Regions from separate parts of the Providencia sp. genome, predicted to be linked through region 2. Evidence: predicted binding sites of a transcription regulator. Region 2 holds the regulator's gene; each other region holds the start of a gene.

The links. Region 2 encodes Fur, which represses iron uptake genes when iron is present. Its sites were predicted from a motif close to ATAATAATGAGAACNACTATCAA; they were not measured.
Region 1: fepB (Fe2+-enterobactin ABC transporter substrate-binding protein) is a predicted target of Fur. The motif match lies at 5,003-5,025, and genes of this name have one in related genera.
Region 3: ACTH6U_RS19025 (TonB-dependent hemoglobin/transferrin/lactoferrin family receptor) is a predicted target of Fur. The motif match lies at 887-909, and genes of this name have one in related genera.

The regions. Positions count from the first base shown of each region.
Region 1 is NZ_JBQDNB010000002.1:8,810-15,502, forward strand. Features, by position in the region: gene ACTH6U_RS01860 (TonB-dependent receptor) at 1-1,759, opposite strand, end outside; gene ACTH6U_RS01865 (FecCD family ABC transporter permease) at 1,919-2,980, opposite strand; gene ACTH6U_RS01870 (FecCD family ABC transporter permease) at 2,977-3,984, opposite strand; gene fepB (Fe2+-enterobactin ABC transporter substrate-binding protein) at 3,996-4,949, opposite strand; gene ACTH6U_RS01880 (NtaA/DmoA family FMN-dependent monooxygenase) at 5,064-6,359, shown strand; gene pdxK (pyridoxine/pyridoxal/pyridoxamine kinase) at 6,413-6,693, opposite strand, start outside.
Region 2 is NZ_JBQDNB010000006.1:98,336-105,028, reverse strand. Features, by position in the region: gene chiP (chitoporin ChiP) at 1-1,109, shown strand, start outside; gene ACTH6U_RS07155 (bactofilin family protein) at 1,373-1,888, opposite strand; gene fur (ferric iron uptake transcriptional regulator) at 2,662-3,114, opposite strand; gene fldA (flavodoxin FldA) at 3,297-3,824, opposite strand; gene ybfE (LexA regulated protein) at 3,975-4,268, opposite strand; gene ACTH6U_RS07135 (type I secretion system permease/ATPase) at 4,440-6,539, opposite strand; gene ACTH6U_RS07130 (HlyD family type I secretion periplasmic adaptor subunit) at 6,543-6,693, opposite strand, start outside.
Region 3 is NZ_JBQDNB010000034.1:24,911-31,603, reverse strand. Features, by position in the region: gene ACTH6U_RS19025 (TonB-dependent hemoglobin/transferrin/lactoferrin family receptor) at 1-872, opposite strand, end outside; gene ACTH6U_RS19020 (FecR family protein) at 1,008-1,967, opposite strand; gene ACTH6U_RS19015 (RNA polymerase sigma factor) at 1,970-2,467, opposite strand; gene ACTH6U_RS19010 (gluconeogenesis factor YvcK family protein) at 2,822-3,730, shown strand; gene ACTH6U_RS19005 (AEC family transporter) at 3,998-4,960, shown strand; gene glsA (glutaminase A) at 5,007-5,942, shown strand; gene uvrB (excinuclease ABC subunit UvrB) at 6,033-6,693, opposite strand, start outside.

The DNA of each region.
Region 1 (6,693 bases), on a different contig from region 2:
CCTCAATTCCGCTATCGCCAAAATCTTTAATTTTCGTTTTTAATAATCCTATTCCCGTATTGAGTTCTAATGATTCAATAGGTTGATAAGCAATACTTAATTCTGCACCATAGGTTTCTACTTTTTTCGCATTACGAATAGTTGTTGAATCAGGACCTAGATAGAAAGGTAATTGCATATCCTTGTAATCGTTATAAAATAAGTTGGTCATAATAGACAACTTGTTATCAAGCAAACTATTTCGCCCGTAGAGGCTATAGTTCCACACATACTCAGGGGAGTAGACGTAAGTGACAATCGGTTTTCCTAATGTGACACCTGCGCCGCCTCCGTTATAACCTCGCCCAACAGCAAACCCAACCGTTTGATTTTTTGCAGGTTTCCATGCTAAGTCAGCTTTAGGTAAAAATGTATTATAGGTTTCATCAAAATCAATCATCACTGTAGAGCTGCCACCTTTACGTGTATGTTGTTCACGCTCAAAACGACCCGATAATGTGATATCAATTTCAGGGACCACAGTGTAAGTCAGTGAACTATAAGCTGATGCAGTATTGGTTTTATCATCGAAATAGCTGCCACCAAATAAATTCACAAATTCATCTTGTTTTGAGTGAAAATAACGCAAACCAACTATTCCACTGAGTATTTCATCGTCAGTTTTAAAACGAACCATGGGTTCGAGTTCAAATTCTTTTGCTTCAATATCGGCGCGTGGGCTTGGTGCTTTGGTTAAGCGATGAGTTGTAAAGTCGGTATAAATGAGCGTATTTTCTAGTGTGATATTTTCATTCGTTTCCCATGATGTGTTCCATATACCGCTGGTAGTTTTACGTTCAATAACGGGGCGGAAACGTGCTGGTGCTTCTGGCGCTAAGTTACTGGCCATTTTTGCTTCATTTTGTGGCGACCGACTATCAAGATGGCTAAACGTTAACTTACTTTTAAATTCAGGCATATCAAGAGGTTCATATAAAAGCTTACTACGGATTGTTGTTGATTCAATATCGCGGGGGTTACCTGCGGGGGAATAGCTATCCATTTTTGTAAAACTTTCACGTTCTTGTTTCTCGACAGTAAAGCGAAATGCCAATTTGTCATCAATTAATGGGCCTGAAACCATCGCCGCAGTTTGTTGTGAGCCTTGTTGCCCCAATCCGCCTTTTACCGCACCTTCCCAATAAAACGTGGGGTCAAGTGTTTTGACTAAAATAGCTCCTGCAATCGCATTACGGCCTTGCACATAACTTTGTGGGTCACGAAAAATTTCAACTGTATCAACATCCCAAAGTGATTGTGCACCATAACCAAACTCATTATAGGTAAATGAACGGCCATCTACTGAAAAATTGACACGAGGGCGGGTACCACCTAAGAAGGCGATAGCCCCTTGTGCTGGGCCAGAACCATCAACACCACGGATAGCGGGAAGGGCATTACTATTTCCGGTATCAACAACATTGGGTGTCATCTGTAAGAGCGTATTTACGTCTGCATTTGGAATAGCTTCAATTTGTTTAAAATCATAAACCGTGACACTAGAACCTGTGTCATAAATAGATTTATTTAATTTTTCGCCTGTAACAATTAATACATCACCTTGGCTATCACGTTTTTTATTTTCGTTAACGGTAGTTTCTTTTTCAATCTCTTGTGCGCTAACGGTGAGAGGTATGGCCCAAAGTGTTGTCACTAAGGCGGCTTGAACCATTGTTGTTATCGTTGCTTTTTTTGTGTATAGAGTAAAAACACCAGACATTAATCTTTTCCTTTCATGCTATTAGCATGGTACAAGATGATTTGTAAGCTGCCCTTATTATTTCCAGTCTTAAAAAGAATAGTGGATTACTATTCTGAAAATACATCCCTAAAAAATATCTAACTTATTATTAGTATGATGACGGATTATTTTTATTAACTAGATCCTCTGTGTTCGTGCTAATAGCCAAAGTAAATAGCCTCCTCCAATGATCCCAGTCATTAAGCCAACAGGCATCATGACATTGAAAGGTAATTGCTGAGCAAGTGTATCGGCAAAGGTCAGTAACAACGCACCCATCAGTGCAGAACCGATAATCGGTAGTTTGCCTGAGTGGCTTAGCCGGATAACTAATTGGGGGGCTGCAAGTGCCACAAATGCGATAGGTCCTGCACAAGCCGTTGCTAATGAGGCAAGTATGACTGCACTAAAAATCATCATCCAACGTACTCTCGGGACATTCACGCCTAGTTGTTGTGCCATATCATCCCCCATCTCCATTAAAGTGAGCGATTTGGCATATAGAACAATAAAGGGAATTAATAACAGTAAGCCAATATAAATAGGGTATACATGGAACCATGTTCGGGCATTGAGTGAGCCAGCAAGCCACAAATTGGCAATAGTTGCATTATCAATATTACCCTTAACAAGTAAAAAACTATTAAAAGCGTGTAAAATGGCACCAATACCAATACCGACAAGGATCAAGGTATAACCTGACATTACCCCATTTTTAAATGATAGAAAGTACACCAATAATGCGGTTAATAACCCACCCGCTAAAGTCGAAAAAGCAATAGCGGAAATACTGCCATTAAAGATAATTATTTGCAGTAGTGCGCCAGTTGCCGCACCAGTGGTAAAACCAATAAGATCTGGAGAGCCTAAAACATTTCGCGAAATAGATTGGAAAATTGCACCTGAAATACCAAGGGCTGCACCAACACCGATTGCAGTTAATAAACGTGGCAATCGAATATCCATGACTATTTTTTGTTGAATCGTTCCGTGTTCTTCACCTGTAAAGATACTGATTAACGTCGTGAAGTTGATAGGGAACTTTCCTGACGTGATTGCCCAAAAGCTTAATGACATAATTAATAGGAATAAAATGGTAGATATGAACATATCTCGAGGTGTGAAAACCCATGAAAATGAACGAAAATGCAAAACTAGGGTGCGATTGTGCCGACTCAATTTATTATTTTCACATTTCATAATGTTATGATCCGCCAGCGTTTTACGAGGTAGATAAAGAATGGTCCACCAATTAATGAAATCATAATGCCGACACTAATTTCACTCGGTGCGCCAATTATCCGCCCTAAGCAATCCGCAGCTAACATGAGTGTTGCACCTATTAACATCGACATTGGAAGAATGCGCCGATATTCACTTCCGACTAGACGTCGAGCAAAATGGGGAGCCGTTAATCCTAAAAAACTAATAGGGCCAACCGCTGCGGTTGCACTACCTGCGAGTAATACAATGGCCGTAGTTGAAAGTAACCAGACTCGGTTTTGATTTGTGCCTAACGTCTGGCTAAAATCATCACCTAAAGCGACAATATCTAATGATCTTGTTAATGAATAGGCGAGGATACTGCCTATTCCCACTAAAATCGAAATCGGGAAAAGTACCTCAAAACTTCTACCTTGCAAAGAGCCGACAACCCAGTGCCTAAATTGGTCAAATACGCGTTCATCGCTATTGACGGTCACCATATGGGTAATTGCGAGTAAGATTATTGACAGGGCAACCCCTGATAAGACCATTTTTACAGGATTTAACCCTTGGCGGATACCACCAAGAAGGTAGATGGCAATTCCAGCTAAAAATGCGCCGAGCAGACCAAACCACATATATACGGTAACATCAGTGATGCCAGTGAGTGCAATAACGGAAACAATAGCAACCATTGCACCTGCATTAATACCGAATAATCCAGGGTCGGCAAGAGGGTTACGGGTGAGGGCTTGCATTAACGTCCCCGCAGCACCTAAAGCAATACCGATAACAATAGCGAGTAACGTGCGAGGCAATCGTAAATAACGGACAAGAAGATGTTCACTATCTTGAGGATCAAAAAGCGTAAATGCGTGCCATGTAGTTGATATATCCACAGAACGACTACCTACGCATAAACTTATTATGGCAAATAGGAGTAAGAGTAAAAAACATCCTCGTACTCCCCAATTTGTTTGGCGATTAATGGAAGACATTGGCTTAAGTCTCACTGACCAAAACGCGAGACAATGTCATTAATCATCTCTTGGGCACTGTAATAATCAACACGAAATGAATTCACGCCTAGGCCATAAACTTGTTTATTTTTTACTGAAATGACATTTGCAAGGATAGGGTCTGCCATAAATGTTTCGGCTTCTTTTTCGGTTCCTCTCATTAAAAAGGTTGTTGGTGCGGTTAATTGAGTTAAGTGTTCGTATTGTGCCCAAACAAAGTCAGAAACAGGCTTATCTTTGGGCTGCCAATTGATATTTGCACTTTCAATGGTGAAGCCGAGTTGTTGTAACAAAATTGCATGAGGGCTGGTTGTTAATGAAATGGGGTTGACTGTACCGGGGCCAAAGTAGGAAACGATATTAACCTTACCTTTAGGTATTTTAAGCTTATTTTTACTTTCAGTTACTAAAGTTTTAAAGCGTTGTAAAACATCAGCCGCTTGTTGCTCCATACCTGTTGCTTGACCTAATTGTACGGCTAAGCTTTCCCAGCCTTGTTTGCCATAATCCAATACAATTGTAGGCGCAATTTGTTGAAATTGTGCCACTTGTGGATAAACCGTATCACCACCATTGATTGAAACAATGATTAAATCAGGTGCGACTAAGTAAGCCATCTCTAAATCAACGCTGCCAGCGGGCCAAAGTTTTTCAATACCTTTTTCTTTCGCAAGTTGATCCCATTGGGCAAAATACTGACCATTTGCTGCTGTTGAACTTGCGACTACAGGCGCATTAATTGCCAGTAAGGTTCCTGTAATGGAAACTGAAGCAGATAGGATACGCTTAGGCTGAGTTTTAATTTCGACAGAGGAACCGTCTACACTGGTAAAGGTGCGAGGCCATGATTGGCTATTAGCACCAACTTGGGTATTTGAGATCGCGTAACTCGAAAAATGAGTAAATAAAAACAATAAAATAGTGCAGGCAAGCGTTTTTAGCATGACAGATTTCCAAATTAAGCGGGTAATTATTAACACAATGAATAGTATTGTTAATGATAATCATAACTAATATCATTAGCAACAAACTGATTGGATAAAATAGGAAATGTGCGTGTGAATACACAAAAATCACTTTGTATTGGTCTGGCGCTATCACCGACTTGGTTATCGACTAAGAACGAGAAAAATCAAGATGTAAATAAGGCGCTAATTCTTTCATTACCTTATTATATGAATCTAGCCAAACGTGCGGAGGTTGCAAAACTAGATTTTCTATTTCGACCTGATGCACTTTTTTTAAATATTGATATATTGAATCAATCACCGGCTTTTGGTGGTTTAGACCCTTCGATATTAATAGCCGCTATTGTACAAGAAACTGATTATATTGGTTTTATTTCGACACTATCCACTTTATTTTATCCACCATTTATAGCAGCTAGACAATTACAGTCATTAAACTGGATAACTCAGGGACGGATAGGCTGGAATATCGTTACTGCCTTGAAAGGCCAAGAAAACTTTGGTCAAAAAGTTTTACCTGATTCACAGGAGCGATATGAAATCGCAAAGGAGTTTACGCAAGTATTGGAAGCACTTTGGCAAAGTTATCCGCATAGCAGCTTAGAAAATAAGGGTAGAGCGGATAGGGTTCAACAACCAATAAAACCTATTGAGCATCAAGGGCGCTTTTTTGAGGTTCAAGGCCCGTTAAATATTCCAGCTTATCCCGCTAAAATTCCTTATTTTCAAGCTGGAGCATCAGAGGCGGGGCGAGACTTTGCCGCTTCTACTGCAGACGGTATTTTTGCCGCAACCCCCGATATTGATTCTGCCATTGAATTTCGCCGTGATATTAGAGAGCGAGCGCAACAAATGGGGCGAGATGTAAATAGTATAAGAGTATTACCTGGTTTAAGTTTTTATATAGCGGCGACACGTGAAGAAGCATATCAGTGTTTTGAACAGCAGCATACGACACCTGACTTCAACAGACAATTTCGCTATATAGAGTCATTAATTGGTATTAATTTATCGTCGTTATCCCTCGATACCATTGTAACCGAAGCGATGATCCAGACGGATTTTAATTCATCATATAGCCAAACACATGCGCAGTTATTGCGGCGGTTTATTTGTCGTAATCAACCCACGGTTAAGGCGTTATTGGCCTCTCCAGAAGTAAATGGTTCCGCCCATTGGCGTATTATTGGTACTGTAGATGACATGGTTAATGAAATTGAAAATTGGAGCGCTTGCCAAGCTTGCGATGGTTTTATTGCATTACCTTGTGGTTCAGAGCAATCATTAAATTTATTTCTGGAGCAAGTGATTCCGAAATTACAAGAAAAAGGACTCTTCCGACAGGATTACCAAGAACAATCGTTATGGGAAAGGTTACGAGGTTAACCACTTATTTATGCTAACAGCCCCTACGGGGCTGCTGAATTTTTAATTTTTATTTATAAAACTAGTTCACTGCGACCTGTTGCGACCATATGAATAATCGCTTGTTCAATACGCAAGCATGCCATTTTTGCAGCATCAGGAACAGATAAACCAGCGAGTATTTGTGCTGTTAATTCTGCACCAAATAAATCACCGGTTCCTTTTGGTGTGACAGGGTAACGTTTGTGCTGGATGACTGCGACATCTTTTTGGGTCACGCAAACCACTTCAATACTGTCATCATCAGGCTGAAATGCACTCGTAATAATAACCCATTGAGTATGGCCTTTTAATA
Region 2 (6,693 bases):
CGTTCACAGCAATCGAACTATCAAATAGTGGTCCGGCAGCACCAAATGAAATCGGTTTTAGTGATGCAAGATCGCGTTGGGATGAAAAATATACTGGTGATAGAAGTGGTGTCAGTATTTATAAAGCGGCTGCCAAAATGAAATATGGTCCTTTCTGGGGGAGAGGGGGTTATATTCAACCGACAGGACAAACGTTATTAGCATCTCACTGGAGTTACATGCCTGGAACATATCGAGGGCTAGAAGTTGGTGCTGTTTTTGATTTTGAGCAAAATGGTGAGCTCAGCGCATCTTATATGTGGACTGACCGCTATAAAGCGCCTTGGTATACTGAAATGTATAATTTTAGAGAGGCGGATGGACAAACAGGGATCAGTTATTTACATGCAATTGGCTTTAAATATGATTTCAAAAACTCATTAGTGCTTGAGGGTTCTTATGGTCAAGCTAAGGGTTATATGGATCAGTATTTTGCTAAAGCATCTTATGCGGTTCCAATTGCTGACCGAGATTTACGTATGTCTTATCAGTTCTACGGTTCTGAAGATAAGGTCACTGATGGTGGTGTGAATGATGTTTATGATGGATTAGCTTGGTTACAAGCGATGACCTTAGGTTATACCTATGAGCAATTCGACTTTAAAGTGGAAGGAACTTACGTTAAAGCAGAAGGAAATCAAGGGTATTTCTTACAACGTATGACCCCAGGTTGGGCGACTTCAAACGGACGCATGGACATTTGGTGGGATGGCCGTTCAGATTGGAATGCGAATAATGAAAAGGCATTATATGCAGGTGTTATGTATGATTTGAAAAATTGGGATTTAGCGGGTTGGAAAGTTGGAACCTCATATATCTATGGCTGGGATGCGAAACCTAGTACTAACACGCAGTATGCACAAGATGTACGCCTAAAAGAGAGTGCTTGGAATTTTGATATACTGTATACCGTTCAAACTGGACGAGCAAAAGACACTTCATTTAAATTACATTTTACCAAGTATGATAATCATACCGATATTCCTAGCTGGGGTGGTGGATATGGTAATATTTTCCAAGATGAAAAAGATATTAAGTTTATGGTTATGATGCCATTTACTATTTTCTAAAATTAGCCTATTTGGTTTGAGTCACTGTCATAAATTAATTATGGCAGTAACTTACCAAAATAAGTGATACAAAAACGATTAGCATATATATTAATAATCAATTTAATGAGCATAATAAAAAAATGCACTTATATCGATTAATTGTGGACTAACTAATAGTTAATTAAGTATAAAAAAACAAGATGAATGTTTGTCATCTTGTTTTTTATTTATAATATTATGTTTATAACGCTCATTATGGATATAGATAAAGGAGTCATTTGTTATAATGATGCAATGTTTTTTTCAGGTACTTCTTGTTTAATTTTATCTTTTAGTACAGTCACTTTTTCTGCCTGTATTGCTGCATTTTTTACTTTTGCCTGCCCTGATAATATGCCACCTTTTTTAATCGACAAACTGGTATATTGGATAACGCCGTGAATCTCACCATTGTTCTCGATACTAATTGAATCAGATAAGCATTCACCTTCAACTTTGCCATTAACAACGAGTTCTTTGCTGGTTATATTTCCGGTGACTTGACCATTTAACATTACTTTAACAGTATTATCTTTTCCTGTGATATTTCCAATCACTTTACCATAGATATGAACGAGTTCATTTGCCGTAATATTACCTTCAAATACAACGTCTCTAGCAATTATAGTATTGGTTTTTTCTTCACTTACTGTCGGTGTTGACACGCCAGTTTGTTCTTCTCTCATTGGTATGATCTCTGGTTGAGTCGTTGATATGGCATTTTCTGGTGCTGATTTATTTTGTTTTCTGGTGAACATTTTACTTACCTTTTTCTGATTAAAGTATAAGACCAAGAACAGAATTGATAATACAAATGAAAATAGGCTCAGGGTAGAGCGACTAAAAATCCATGCTATCAAAGTAAGAAACCAGAAGAAAAAACTAGTATTAATAAAAAGATATGATTTTCTCATTACTTAATCTCTTACAAATTATTATAACGACTGAATAAAACATAAGGTAATTAGGTTACAGAAAGTTAACTTAATTCTATTGTTACAATTAAAACGCGTATTTATTTTAATTTTTTGAGTGTAGGATTTCATAACGCTAAGATAATTTAACTCTAATTTAGCGTATTGTGTGTAAGACTTTATTGGTATTAATTTTGTGTATATGAAGTAAACAAAATAAAGTGCCTTTAACGTATTATCCTGTGTCTTATGTATTAGTAAGGATAAGATAATTAGCCAATTAATATAAAGGATTTAAACTGAATTGCAACACATTATAGCTTAGCTTTATTTTTAACATTAAAGCAGATAATAAAAGTTATAAATTAAGTACTTAAGTCAACTATTGGTGCTTTTTACTGTTAGAGATAGATTAAATATATGAGATTCTTAAAAGGTGCGTTAGATGTTTTTTTATGGCGCTAAATAAATGAATTTAAGCGTTGTTGTGATAAATAATGATGGCAGTTAGATGAGCTATATAAAAAAAATACCTGATAACTTTAGGCTATCAGGTATTTTAAGATTTAATCGTAACATTACTGTAACGTCATCGACATCACGATAAGTGTACTAAGTTATTCTTTTGCTTCATGTGCATCAGCATTACTACGGCAGTCATTACCATCGGTGCAGTGGCCATAGAGGTACAAGCTATGGTTAGATAGCTTAATTCCGTGGCGTGCAGCGATATTTCTCTGACGAGTTTCAATTGATTCATCAGTAAACTCAATCACTTTTCCACAATCCAAACAGATTAAGTGGTCATGGTGATGCTGCTGAGTTAATTCGAATACAGATTTTCCACCCTCGAAATTATGACGGGTGACAATACCTGCATCATCAAATTGGTTTAATACACGGTATACCGTAGCCAACCCGATCTCTTCACCAATATCAATTAGCTTTTTATAGAGATCTTCCGCACTGACGTGATGGCACTCAGGCTCCTGAAGTACTTCCAGAATTTTTAATCTAGGAAGAGTGACTTTGAGTCCAGCATTTTTCAATGCTTTATTGTTGTCTGTCATGCGGGTTTGTCCTGTATCTTGAATCATGAATTTAACAATAATGAGACATTTTTAACATAAATCCAGTTGTCTTCTAAACTGATTTACAATTATAGGCATGGAAAACAAAAATAGAAACCATGTATTGTCTCATTATTATAATTATATTCTAAGAGCTTACTGATTAAGCTCTTAATTGAGCATTAGCCAATAATTTCAGCAAGAGACATTTCTTCAGAGATCTGTTTTACCCATGCATCAACACGTTCATCAGTCAGCTCTGGCTGGCGATCTTCATCAATTGCTAGGCCGATAAAATGGTTATCATCAGCCATACCTTTAGATACTTCAAAGTTATAACCTTGAGTCGGCCAATGACCTACGATAACAGCGCCTCTTGGCTCGATAATATCGCGGATAGTTCCCATCGCATCGCAGAAGTATTCCGCATAATCTTCTTGGTCACCACAACCAAATAGTGCGACAAGTTTGCCTTCAAAATTAATTTCTTCGAGCGTTGGGAAAAAATCATCCCAATCACATTGAGCTTCACCGTAATACCAAGTCGGGATACCAAGAAGTAGGATATCAAAAGCCTCGATGTCTTCTTTGCTACATTTAGCAATATCGTGGATTTCTGCAACGTCCTTGCCTAATCTTTCTTGGATCATTTTGGCAATATTTTCTGTGTTACCTGTATCACTTCCGAAGAAAATGCCGATGACTGCCATAAAGTGATTAACCTCTTGTTTTTCTAGCAGCTTTAACATTTATCGCCTGCTAGAACTAAATTAGAACGAAAGTAAGTATAATTTTACGCCCTATTTTGGCGAAAAAACGTTGATAAGTCTGTCAAATTTGTGTGATTCATCAAGATGAAATTATTTGTTTGTTGCCTCAGAGGTTTGCTCTAGTTGAGACATCAATATTTCTTCAATTAATTCACTACGGCTTATATTTTTTTCTTCAGCTAACTGATTCAATACCGCGACAGCTTCTTCATTTAGTTTTAGTTCAACTCTGCGTAATCCATTGACTTTATCGCGTTTAAGTTGATTACGTTTGTTGATTCTTAATTGTTCATCCCGCGATAGCGGGCTAGTTTTAGGTCGCCCAGGCCTACGTTCCTCGGCGAACAAATCCAGTGTAGTGCGATCAGTTTGTTCTTTTGCCATATCTATTATTGCTAAAGGAGGGGTGTGCCAGTAATTCAGCGCGCAATGATACCCTAGCTGATTCTGTAGTGCCATAGTTGCATACATGCTCAAAGGACTTGATAGATTAAAAAAAAGGCACTTTTAATAAAAAAGCATCACTTGCTATATTAGTGATGCTTTTTTGTACTGTTATTGAGTTTGTTGTTGCCACAAACTTGCATATAACCCATTTTGTTTAAGCAAATTATCATGCGTATCCATTTCGGTGATTTCACCATCATGAATGACACAAATTTTATCTGCATGCATAATTGTATTGAGCCGGTGTGCAATGCTAATTACTGTTCTACCTTTAGCGATCGAAGGCATATTTGCCATAATAGCGGCTTCTGATTCATAATCCAGAGCAGAGGTTGCCTCATCAAGAATTAAAATATCAGGTTCTGTTAATAAGGCTCTAGCCAGAGCGATACGTTGACGCTGGCCACCTGACAAATTTAGTCCTCGTTCTGATAAGTGATAATTAAAGTTATCGGGCAACGACATAATAAAATCATAAGCCCCTGCTAATTTAGCGGCATGAATGAGTTGTTCGTCATTTGCTTGCGGATGGCTTAATCGAATATTTTCTGCAATTGTTCCTACAAATAGCATACTTTCTTGTAAGACCACGCTCATTCGTCTACGTAATGCAATTGTATCGGCTACAGCCAAATCCATACCATCAACAATTACTTGCCCATGTTGCGGAATATAAAGTCTCTGTAGTAATTTGGTTAAGGTACTTTTACCTGAGCCAGAAGGGCCGGTAATACCAATAAACTCTCCAGCTTTAATGGATAAAGATAGATTATTAAGTACCTCTGGCGTTTCGGGTTGATAACGAAAGCGAATATTTTGAAAATCAATTTGGCCTTGAATAGTTGCAGAGCTTGCAATTCCTTTGCGCTCATTTTCAATCGGGCTATCTAAAATATCGCCAACACGACGTAATGAAATAATTGTATGTTGAAAATCCTGCCAAATTTGAGCAAATCTTAGTACGGGTTGAGTGACATGTGCACTTAACATATTAAAAGCAACTAGCTCTCCTGCCGTTATTCCGCCGTTTAAGACTTCTTTTACTCCAACCCATAATAATAGTGCAGTGGTTATTTTACTCACTAATGTCATTAATTGCGTCGCGACAACGCTACGAATAGAAACTTTAAAATTTTGCATCAACTGTTTACTGAGCAGTTTTTGCCAACGCTGATAGAAATATTTTTCTGTTGCTGTTGTTTTAACGGTTTCAATACCAGTAATTGTCTCCGTGAGAAAGGTTAGTCCGTTTTCATCAGCCTGATAGGCTTTTTCGGTTTGTTGACGAATAATAGGCCCAAGAATTAGCCAAAGGACAAAAAAGATCCCCATTGAACCGACAAGCATCCATGTCATGACGCTACTATAGGAGAACAAAACGGCAATAAATAAAATAACAAAGATAAAATCAACAAATAGCATCAATGTTGAACCCGTCAAAAATTGACGGATATGTGCTAATTCTCTGATTCGGGCAATGATTTTTCCTGTTGGTCTTAATTTAAAATAATTCAGTGGTAATGCCATTAAATGCCGATAAATTTTACCTGAGAGCTCAGCACTAATTTGAGTGCTTGAGTGACTAAATATTTTATTACGAATAAAACTATAAACAGGTTCCGCAATGGCAATAGCAAGGATGCCTAATGCTAAAATGTGTAAATTAGCTAGGCTACGTCCGACAAGGACTTTATCGATTAAATTTTGGAATAATAATGGACTAATTAAAGCAAACAGTTGAACGATAGCCGCAAGAATAAAAACATTTTTTAATTTGAAACGTTGGCGAAAAATGGAAGGAATAAACCAGCTAAAACCAAATGCTCTTTTTTGTTCAATTTCTAATTGTTCTTTGATTAATAAAACATTGAATTGAGTTTCTGGTGTGATATCTGTATTTTGCCATTGTGCGCTTTCAAAGGTTTTTGGATTAACCAAATTCAGTTCTTGATTGTGCGTTAAAATAAACCAAGTGCTATCAATACAAATCAGTGCGGGGAGTGGGATATCTGCTAGTTGGTGCTGTGTTAATAAAACGGATTGAGTTTCATAACCAAGAGTATGGGCACATTGCTTTAGTTCCCAATCTGTTGGTGAATTAGATTGCATACCAATAGCATGGGTTAGCTGATCAACCGTGACATTCTTTTGAAAGTGATTAGCAATCCAAACAAGGGCTTCCAGCCCATTATTATTAATTTGTTCCATTGATTACTTTTCTCTCATTGCGTTTGAAGTATATTCATTAATCGGGCTGAGCAAATAATCAATAATCCGTCGTTTTTCGGTTTTAATTTCAGCGACAATTGATAAACCTGGCGTTAGTTCAAGGTTATTTCCGTCTACGAGTAAATCTTTTTTA
Region 3 (6,693 bases), on a different contig from region 2:
CTGCCGATGAAGTGTGTATTATTAGTGCCAGTGCTGGCATGTATTTTACCGCCAAAGGTTTTGTCTTTAGTCAGAAAATCGGACGCATTGACGGTATTAAAAGTCGCCACACCACCCAAAGTACCACCACTGCCCATTCCGCTACTGTTGCCTTTTTGAATTTCCACACCAGATAGAAGTTCTGAGTCGATATACATGGTGCCATTACGCTGTCCATGACCACTCTTTTGGAAGTTTTGTCTCATCCCATCAATATTCATATTGACGCGTCCATAGTCTTGGACACCACGAATATTGACAGATAAAGACGGATCCTGCTGGCTGACACTCGAGTAAACGCCCGTTGTTAGTTCGAGCAAATCGGCAATGTGTTTAGGTGGTCTGTCTTCAATTTGTTTTTTACTGATGACACTCACAGAAGCTGGAGTGCTATACACCCAATCGCCTTGTTGAACTTGCGCAGCGGTAACAGTGATTTTATCTAATACCACTACTGATTTATCGCTGGATACTGTGGGTATACGGCTAATTGAAATACGGTTATTTTGAATATTATAATAGATTGGATTTGAGCCAATCAGTTGCCGTAATCCTTCCTTAAGCGATAAATTCCCCTGTATTGCATGGCTTTTTAGTCCAGCAACATCTTGGCTCTCAATTAATATTTCAACGTTTGCTTGTTGTGCATACTGTAAAAGTGCCTGCTCAAGAGATTGAGCTGGAATAGAAAACGAGATATTCGATTTCACTTGTTCAGTTTGCGATAGTTGTTCTGTCTGTGCATAACCCATAAACGGAACTGCAGGTAATGCCATCAATGCAAGGTGAACACAAAGTACGGATTTTTTATAATAATGTTTCTTCTGAGTCATTTCCCATCCCCAAGATGATAATGGTAATAAAAATCATAATCACTTAGATCAAGACGTAGAAAATAAAAAAACCCGTAAACAATTTTTTAATTAATTGTTATTTAATTATTGATTTAGTATATAAAACATAGAATATCAATAAATTAACGTAAAAAATGGCATTTCATAAATCGCTAAATTACGTGATGCCGCTAAGTTGGATAAAGCACCTTCAATTGATTTAACTTGAAAGACACCACTGACTCGCTGATCCGTTTGTGCCCCCAATAAAAAAATCGGCTTATCACGATAACGACTAATCTCAGCCACAACATCAGCTAATATACGTTGATGAAAAATAATTTGTCCCTGACGCCACGCTGTCGAATGTCGCTCTTCAAAGGTCGAAACAGGCCAAATCTGTTGTTGATAATGTGTCGAATCACCAGTATTAACTGTAACTTCTTGTCCCGATAATAAGTAAATTTTGACGCTGTGTTGATAAACACTGACATCAACTTGTTCATCATTATTGTCGACTAAAAATTCAGTACCCAGCGCTTGAATATAGCCTTCCTTTGCAGCAACACGAAAGGGGCGAGACTCGACCTTAGACACAGGGGCTGCGGTAAAATAAGCACGACCTGCCAGTAAGTTCACTTGTCGAAAATTATCATTAAAAGCAATGGTTAATTTCGCCCCGCTATCCAGATCAACTTGGCTGCCATCAGGAAGCGTAATTTGCATTACTTCACCAACTTTTGCTTGATAATCAGCAACCTCGTGAGTTCTTTCATACCAAAAAACCACAGATAGCACACTAAAAATGACTGCCGCAGCCATAGACAGCCAACTATAATGCCTTTTGGTTACCGCTTTCGAGCTTATTAATTTCTGTGTAGAGGTGGATGTAGGTATTGATTCTCTCGGCATTGATTCAGTCAAAGACCATAATTGTCGAGCATGACAATAGGCATCAAAATGCTGCTCTGATGCATTCATCCATAATTGGAATTGAAGTTCTTCTTCTGCCGTTAACTTATCTTGTGCAGTTTTTATCACCCATAATGCAGCCGTAGAATTAATATCTGAAGGTAAATCGGAAAAGTGAGCCATATTTAGTCTCTCCACTTATGAATGAGAACAGCCAATGCATTGGCTAAATGTTTCTCAACCGTACTCAATGAGAGATTTAGTAACTCAGCAACATCCAGTTGCGAAAGCCCTTCTTCACGATGTAATCGAAATATTTCTTGAGTTCTCTGAGGTAATGTACGCATTATCGACTGTATTTGGTTAATTTGTTGCTCTCTAATAGCCTGTGACTCAAGGCTTTTTATATTTGCAGGCAGTGCTTGCCACTGTTCATCACTGATAAGTACCGAGGGCTGTTTTTTTTGCTGCCGAAAATGATCTATCATTAAATTTTTTGCAATGCGATACAAATAAGCATCAAAATCTTGTACTGACGAGTGTTTCATCAATTCAGCCATACGCACAAAACTTTCCTGTGCAATATCCATACTTAAGCTATGGTCTTTAAGATACCCGTTCAGATAACGGCATAATGAAGAAGAATGACGTGCAAATAGGCATTGTAATTCAGAATCTGACATATAAGACTATAACGCCAATAATGAAAATGAGAATTATTTACATAATATCGTTAATTTCTCAAAATGGGAACTCCATGACGATTTTTTGTTCATCTTGATTAAGGTAAATACGGAATGTTCTCTTTTATTGTTTTTTATCACAGTAAATCAGCTAGCGATGATGTTTTATGGTAGATTAACGCCCAATAATTATAGACACGGCTTGTAAACCCGATTTATAGACCTATTTTCACTTGTTTATAAATTGCTTTTACCTATTTTTCATAATGATATTTTTCGTTTCGTTCATTCATTATGATAATAGGAAGTAGCTTAGCTTTATGGCGCTGAAAAATTAACTGATATAGGAATACTATGACGAATCGCAGTCTGACTGATCTCAGACATGTTGTCGCTCTTGGCGGCGGGCATGGACTTGGTCGTGTGATGTCTTCACTTTCATCTTTAGGCTCTCGTTTAACAGGTATTGTTACCACCACAGATAACGGTGGCTCAACAGGTCGAATTCGCCGTGCAGAAGGGGGAATTGCTTGGGGTGACATGCGTAACTGCCTAAACCAGTTAATTACAGAACCGTCTATTGCATCTGCCATGTTTGAATATCGTTTTGTCGGTAATGGTGAGCTTTCAGGACATAATTTAGGCAATCTAATGTTAAAATCATTAGATCATCTTAGTGTTCGTCCACTTGAGGCGATTAATTTAATTCGCAACATGCTTAAAGTAGATGCGCAGTTGATCCCGATGTCTGAGTCTCCAGTCGATTTAATGGCTATTGATGATATGGGTAATGAAGTTTATGGTGAAGTGAATGTCGATGCATTGATTGAACTCCCTAAAGAACTACGACTATATCCAACAGTCAAAGCCACCTCTGAAGCACTTCAAGCCATTCATCAAGCCGATTTAATTATTATTGGTCCGGGTAGTTTTTTTACGAGCTTAATGCCATTACTGCTGCTCAATGAGGTTGCGACTGCATTACGTGAGTGTAAAGCCCCGATGATTTATATTGGTAACCTCGGTAAAGAACTCAGCTCTTCCGCTGCGAATCTATCTTTACCTGAAAAATTACAAATGATGGAAAAGCATATTGGTTGTAAAAAAATAGATGCTTTAATCTTAGGTCCTCGCACCGATATTAGTACGATTAGCCATGACAGAAAAATCATTCAGCGCGTACTCGAAGCAGATGATATTCCTTATCGTCACGACAGAAAGTTGCTGCTTCAAGCCATCGAACAGACAGTGCCATTGCTATAAACACTCACATCGCTAGTCTCACTTAAAATTAATTATTACCGCCTTTCCCTGAAAGGTGGTTTATCTCCCCTCCCCATAAAAACCGTACAGAAATAGTACAATAGAAATAAAAATAAGCGAACTCATCTCAATTATTTTATTTTCTATTTCTATCTATTTGCACTATATTTTAAACATACCAATGTAGGGACTTATTAATTTAACTCGATAATAACAAACTTCTTAATATGACGACTCCATCATAAAACCATTTAGTTTTTAGGAAGTATGATAAAGATAAATTTAATTGGAGGATCAATGTTACAGGATTATGCTAATATATTAGTGCTTTTTCTGATAGTTGGAATCGGATTCATATTAGGAAAAATAAAATGGTTTAATCAAAATAGTAATAATGCGATGACAAAATTATTACTCAATATTACGCTCCCCTTAACACTTATATTGTCAATAATTCATGATTTTTCAAAAAAAGAATTCTTAACGTTATTACCCAATATTATCCTACCTTTTAGTTCAATACTCATACTGATGCTTCTTTCTTTTATTACTGCGTTAATCATTAAAATACCGAGAACAGATAGAGGGCTATTTGTTGGCCTCTGCTCAATGAGCAGCACAATTTTTTTTGGTATTCCAGTTGCACTTGCTGTTTACGGCTCTCATCTACTTCCTTATGCTTTGATGACCTATATCGCTCAGACTATCTTATATTGGACGCTAGGTATTTATTTACTCAAGAATGATAATGACACTCAAAAATTCGACCTATTCGTTACAATTAAAAATATTTTTACGCCACCTTTAATTGCCTTCATTATTGGTGTCATTTTGTTATTAAATCATATTGAAATCCCTTCATTTTTATCTTCGTTTGCTCACTATTTAAGTGGGATGACAGCGCCTATTGCAATGTTAATTATTGGGACAATAATTTATATTACTGGATTTAAAAACTTAAAGATAACACCCTATATTATCGTTATACTCATTTTTAGGTTTATCATTACTCCCGCAGTGGTTTTGTCACTAGGACTCTTACTACACATGCCAGTAATGATGATAAAAATTACTATATTAGTTTGTTCTTTGCCTATTCCAAATACGACGGTAATTTTAGCGAGTAAATATAAAGCCGATGTCATCCTTGCGACTCAATCACTCACGTTTTCCATTATTTTTTACTTATTATATATACCTATAATCCTATTACTGATTCATAAGATTTAGTCCACTGTCATTGAAAATAATATATATTTATTAAGGAATAACTTCTATGAGAGAGATAACAAAGCTTCAAAGCGCTGTAGATAAAGCATACCAAAATTTTCGTCATGATAATGGTGGGGCTAACGCTGACTACATCCCATTTTTAGCCCAAATAGACAGTCAACTTTGCGCATTATCAATTGTAACGGTACAAGGGGATGTTATTACCGCAGGAGATATACAGTACCGCTTTGCGCTTGAATCTATTTCAAAAGTTTGCACCTTAGCATTGGCTCTAGAAGATTATGATGCAAATACTATTCAAGAAAAAATAGGCGCAACACCAACAGGACTGCCGTTCAATTCAGTGATGGCATTAGAGTTACACGGTGAAAAACCTTTATCTCCTCTGGTTAATGCCGGTGCAATGTCGGCAGCGAGTATTATTAAAGCGCAATCAATCGAGGAACGCTGGCAACGAATTTTAGCGATACAACAAAAATTAGGTTCAAAAGATATTTATCTTTCAGATGAATTAAATCAATCCGAACAAACAACTAATTTCCATAATAGAGGTATTGCTTGGCTATTGTATTCTGCGGGTTATCTTTATTGCGACACAATGGAAGCCTGTGATGTTTATACACGCCAATGCTCAACACTCGTCACTACTGTAGAGCTAGCAACAATGGGGGCAACAATTGCTTCCGGAGGAAAAAATCCACTAACTCAAGAGCAAGTACTAAAACCCGATAATTGCACTCGAATACTGGCCGAAATGACGATGGAAGGCATGTACGATAGTTCCGGTGATTGGGCTTATACTGTTGGTCTACCTAGTAAAAGTGGTGTCGGTGGTGGGATATTAACTGTTATACCTGGCGTTATGGCAATCGCGGCATTCTCGCCACCATTAGATACCGTAGGTAACAGTGTTAGAGGACAAAAAATGATTGCTTCAGTAGCTAAAGAATTAGATTACAATTTATACAAATGTATTTAATATAAATATCATTAATGTTTATATTAATGAGTTAACACGCATTCTGCCCAAAAGATCGAATGCGTGTAACTCAATATAAAACAAAGCTATTTAAGAGTTTGCAATAAATTGATTTCTGAGTGTCTGTAGTTCATCTCGCACTTGCGCCGCCGCTTCAAATTCAAGATCTTGTGCGTGTTTATACATCTTCGCCTCAAGCTGAGAAATGCATTTTTCCAGTTCTTTTGTCGACATTGATTGCACATTAGCAACATTTTCATGCTTCGCATTATCTTTATTTCGGCCTTTGCCTTTACCAACTTTATGGCCAATTTGTAAGATATCGCCAACTTTCTTTTTCAATCCTTGAGGTGTGATGCCATGCTCTTCGTTAAATGCCATTTGTTTAGCACGACGACGTTCAGTTTCAGAAATGGCTTTTTCCATTGATTTAGTAATTTTATCGCCATATAGAATCGCTCGGCCATTCAAGTTACGTGCAGCACGCCCAATAGTCTGTATCAATGAACGTTCTGAACGTAAAAAACCTTCTTTATCTGCGTCTAAGATGGCAACAAGAGATACTTCCGGCATATCTAGCCCTTCTCTCAACAAGTTGATACCCACCAGCACATCAAATACGCCAAGTCGTAAATCACGAATAATTTCAACCCGTTCAACCGTTTCAATATCTGAATGAAGGTAACGTACACGTTCGCCATGCTCTTCAAGATATTCAGTTAAATCTTCTGCCATGCGCTTGGTTAATGTT